Regions from separate parts of the Serratia fonticola genome, predicted to be linked through region 1. Evidence: predicted binding sites of a transcription regulator. Region 1 holds the regulator's gene; the other holds the start of a gene.
What was found. The regulator sigma-54, encoded in region 1, starts transcription at its own class of promoters, with help from an activator protein. The targets are predictions, from matches to a motif close to GTTGGCACANNTTTCGCTNT.
Positions count from the first base shown of each region.

Region 2: a site for sigma-54 is predicted at 1,606-1,625, ahead of glnK (P-II family nitrogen regulator). Genes of this name have one in related genera too.

Region 1 is NZ_CP011254.1:1,109,185-1,111,589, forward strand. Features, by position in the region: gene lptA (lipopolysaccharide ABC transporter substrate-binding protein LptA) at 1-152, shown strand, start outside; gene lptB (LPS export ABC transporter ATP-binding protein) at 159-884, shown strand; gene rpoN (RNA polymerase factor sigma-54) at 935-2,371, shown strand; gene hpf (ribosome hibernation promoting factor) at 2,395-2,405, shown strand, end outside.
Region 2 is NZ_CP011254.1:3,246,754-3,249,158, reverse strand. Features, by position in the region: gene amtB (ammonium transporter AmtB) at 1-1,179, opposite strand, end outside; gene glnK (P-II family nitrogen regulator) at 1,216-1,554, opposite strand; gene WN53_RS14365 (SmdB family multidrug efflux ABC transporter permease/ATP-binding protein) at 1,828-2,405, opposite strand, start outside.

The DNA.
Region 1 (2,405 bases):
AACAGCTCGATAGCAACGTGAAGGGCGACCGTATTACCTATCTGGTGCCACAGCAGCAGATGCAGGCGTTCAGCGATAAAGGCAAACGCGTGACCACGGTTCTGGTGCCATCACAGTTGCAAGACAAAAACGGTCAAAAGAAGAGTAACTAATTACTTATGGCAACACTCATCGCAGAAAACCTGGCGAAAGCCTACAAAGGCCGCAAAGTCGTTGAAGACGTGAGCCTGAAAGTGAAATCTGGCGAGATCGTCGGCCTACTGGGGCCAAACGGTGCCGGTAAGACCACCACTTTCTACATGGTGGTTGGCATCGTTCAGCGCGACGCCGGGCGCATCGTGATCGATGACGAAGACATCAGCATCCTGCCGCTGCACGCCCGCGCACGCCGCGGTATCGGCTACCTGCCGCAGGAAGCGTCGATTTTCCGCCGCCTGAGTGTTTACGACAACCTGATGGCGGTGCTGGAGATCCGTAACGATCTCACCAGTGAGCAGCGCAACGATCGGGCCATCGAGCTGCTGGAAGAGTTTCATATCTCCCACCTGCGGGACAACCTGGGCCAATCGCTTTCCGGTGGTGAACGCCGCCGCGTGGAGATTGCCCGTGCGTTGGCCGCCAACCCGAAATTTATCCTGCTGGATGAGCCTTTCGCCGGGGTTGACCCGATTTCCGTTATCGATATCAAGAAAATTATCGAGCACCTGCGCGACAGCGGCCTTGGCGTGCTGATCACCGATCATAACGTGCGTGAGACGCTGGACGTGTGCGAACGTGCCTATATCGTCAGCCAGGGCAAGCTGATTGCCCACGGCACGCCGGACGCCATCCTGGCCGATGAACAGGTGAAACGCGTTTATCTGGGCGAAGAGTTCCGCCTGTAGGTTCCAGCGGCAGGCCAACAGGCCGCCGTTAACGGAAGTAGCAGAAGATTATGAAGCAAGGTTTGCAACTCAGGCTCAGCCAGCAACTGGCCATGACCCCCCAACTTCAGCAGGCTATCCGCCTGTTGCAGCTGTCAACGCTTGAGCTCCAGCAGGAGATCCAACTGGCACTAGAGAGCAACCCGCTGCTTGAACAGACCGAAGACCAGCACGAAGAGATCGACTCCAAAGAAAGCGTCGAGACCGAAGGGCTAGACACCCGCGAAGCGCTGGAACAGAAGGACATGCCCGAAGAGCTGCCTCTGGATGCTACCTGGGATGAGATCTATACCGCGGGTACCCCTTCCGGCACCGGTACCGACTATGGCGATGATGAACTGCCGGTCTACCAGGGCGAAACCACGCAAACGCTGCAGGACTACCTGATGTGGCAAGTGGATCTGACGCCGTTCTCTGACACCGATGCCGCCATCGCCACTTCGATCGTCGATGCCGTCGATGACACCGGCTATCTCACCGTACCGCTGGAAGACATTCTGGAGAGTATGGGTGACGATAATGTGACGATGGACGAGGTCGAAGCGGTATTGAAGCGCGTACAGCGTTTTGATCCGGTCGGCGTCGCGGCGCGCGATCTGCGTGATTGCCTGTTGATCCAGCTTTCCCAGTACGCCAAAGACACGCCCTATCTGGCGGAAGCCCGCCTGATCGTCAGCGAGCATCTGGATTTGCTGGCCAACCACGACTTTCGCAGCCTGATGCGAACAACTCGCTTAAAAGAAGATACACTGAAAGAAGCGATGGTGTTGATCCACTCGCTCGATCCGCGCCCTGGTCAGTCGATCAATACCGGTGAATCCGAGTATGTGATCCCGGACGTGCTGGTGCGCAAGGTGCAGGATAAGTGGGTGGTAGAGCTTAATGCAGACAGCATCCCACGGCTGAAAATCAATCAGCAATATGCGGCACTGGGCAACACGGTGCGCAACGATGCCGACGGCCAGTATATCCGCAGCAATTTGCAGGAAGCGAAGTGGCTGATCAAAAGCCTGGAAAGCCGGAACGACACGCTGCTCAAGGTGACCCGCTGTATTGTCGAACAGCAGGAGGCGTTCTTTGAACAGGGTGCAGAATTTATGAAGCCCATGGTGCTGGCGGATATCGCCCAGGCCGTGGAAATGCATGAATCGACAATCTCACGCGTGACGACGCAGAAGTTCCTGCACAGCCCGCGTGGTATTTTCGAATTGAAGTATTTCTTCTCCAGCCATGTGAATACCGACAGCGGTGGCGAAGCCTCCTCTACGGCGATCCGGGCGTTAGTGAAGAAATTGATCGCGGCGGAAAACCCTGCCAAACCGCTTAGCGACAGCAAGCTGACCACGATGCTTTCCGATCAGGGGATCATGGTGGCGCGGCGCACCGTTGCCAAGTACCGAGAGTCTTTGTCCATCCCGCCGTCCAACCAGCGTAAACAGTTGGTTTGACCTCTATAGAGAAGGAAGACATTATGCAGCTCAA
Region 2 (2,405 bases), 2.1 Mb from region 1:
AAACGCGGCCACGCTTGACCACACCAGCGTTACAACAACGCTCAGCAACTGGATCCACACCTGATGCCCCATGGTGACGCCAGCGGCGTAACCCGTTCCACCCAGTGATGAAGCGGTAAAGACGCCGGTCAACAGACAGCCAACGATACCGCACACCCCGTGCACACCAAACACATCGCAGGTGTCGTCCACTTTCAGCCATTTCTTCAGCGTAACCACGCCCCACAGCCCCGCGACACCGCCTACCAGGCCAATAATCAGCGCACCACCTACACCCACGGTACCCGCCGCTGGCGTAATCGCAACCAGACCCGCGATACAGCCCGAGCAAGCTCCCAGCAGAGAAGGTTTACCGCGCACGACCCACTCGGCAAAGGTCCAGGAGAGGATTGCACCGGCAGTGGCTATTACCGTGTTGAGGAACGCCAGCGCCGCAATACCGTTGGCCGCACTGGCCGAACCGGCGTTGAAGCCAAACCAGCCGATATACAGGATAGAAGCTCCGGTAAATACCATCGGCAGGTTGTGTGGCTTGAAGGCCTCTTTGCCATAGCCGGCACGTTTACCCAACAGATAAGCCCCTACCAGACCAGCGCTCGCGGCGTTGATATGCACCACGGTACCGCCCGCAAAGTCCAACGCGCCGTCGGCTGCCAGGAAACCACCGCCCCAAACCATATGCGCAATCGGCAGGTAGGAAATCGTGAACCAGATGGCGGCAAAAATAACCACCGCAGAGAAGCGGATGCGTTCGGCAAAGCCGCCCACCACCAACGCCACGGTAATACAGGCGAAGGAGCACTGGAACGCCACGTGGATCATCTGGCTAAAGGTGCCGGTCAGGCTGTCTATCCCGATCCCTTTGAGCATCACCGTCTGGAAGCCACCGAAGAAGGCGTTACCTTCGCTGAACGCCAGGCTGTAGCCGTAAATGACCCACAGCACGCACACCAGGGCAAAGGTGACGGTCACCTGAGTCAACATTGAGAGGACGTTCTTCGAGCGCAGCAGGCCGCCGTAAAACAGCGCCACGCCCGGTAAGGTCATAAACAGCACCAGCGCGGTGCAAATCATCATAAAGGCGTTGTCCGCCTTGTCTGCCACCGCCGGAGCGGCCAGTGCCAAAGAAGGAACCAGGGTTACCAAACTCAGGCCCAACGTGGATAACAGTCTTTTCATTATCAATCCATCCCCATTCAGTTGACTGAGCCTGCGTCACAGAGCCGCTTCGTCGGTTTCGCCGGTACGAATTCGAATCACACGTTGCAATTCGGCAACGAAAATTTTGCCGTCACCAATTTTGCCGGTGTAGGCCGCCTTGCTAATCACATCAACCACTTCATCCAGTTGGTCATCGGCAATAGCGATATCAATTTTGACCTTAGGTAAGAAATTGACGCTGTACTCTGCTCCGCGATAGAGCTCGGCATGACCCTTCTGACGGCCAAAGCCTTTGACTTCGGTTACGGTCAGCCCCTGAATACCTACAGAGGATAAGGCTTCACGCACGTCCTCTAACTTGAATGGTTTGATCACCACGGTAACCAGCTTCATATTGCCTCTCCACGATTAAGCCCAAAAACTTACCCCCGGTACGAGTCATATAAAGCAAAGGCTGTGCCACAAATTATTTTTCATTTAAATTCAATTAATTATATAGAAATACCCACAATCAGAGGCCAGCGCTGGACGAAAGCAGAGATCGCCACCTGGAGATTGCGCACCTTTTTGGTGCATTACGCGTTGGGAAAGTGCAGTAGGAGGGAGTTGAAAAGCGCTATTGCCTGTTGGTGGTGCGGGCTCCTGGAGCGGAGCCCTTGCTTAAGATTATGCGGGCTGAGTTTCGTCGCGCGTCGTAGCTGCCAACTCTTCACCCACCAGCTGTAGCTGATACATCTGGTAGTAGCGGCCCTGCTGTGCCAACAACTGCTGATGGTTCCCCTGCTCCACGGCATGACCGCGATGCAGTACCAGAATAGAGTCGGCATCCACAATGGTTGAAAGGCGGTGGGCGATCACCACCAGCGTCGTCTGCTCGCGGATCAGCCGTAAGGCACGCTGGATCGCCTGCTCGGTGCCAGAGTCGATGTTTGCGGTCGCTTCATCCAGGATCAGGATCTGCGGTGCCTGGACCAGCACGCGCGCCAAAGCCAACAACTGCTTCTGTCCTACGGACAGATTATTCCCCTGCTCCCCCAGGCGCGTATGGATGCCCTGTGGGAAGCTACGTACCAGTTCCCCCAGTTGCACTGTTTCCAGCGCCTGCCAGACCGCCTCTTCACCGATGGAGCGACCAAGCGTGACGTTTGCCAGCACCGATTCCGCCATCACCACCGGATCTTGCTGCACCATAGCAATGCCTTGGCGCAGGGTGTGATGTGAAAGGCTGGACAACGGGCGACCAT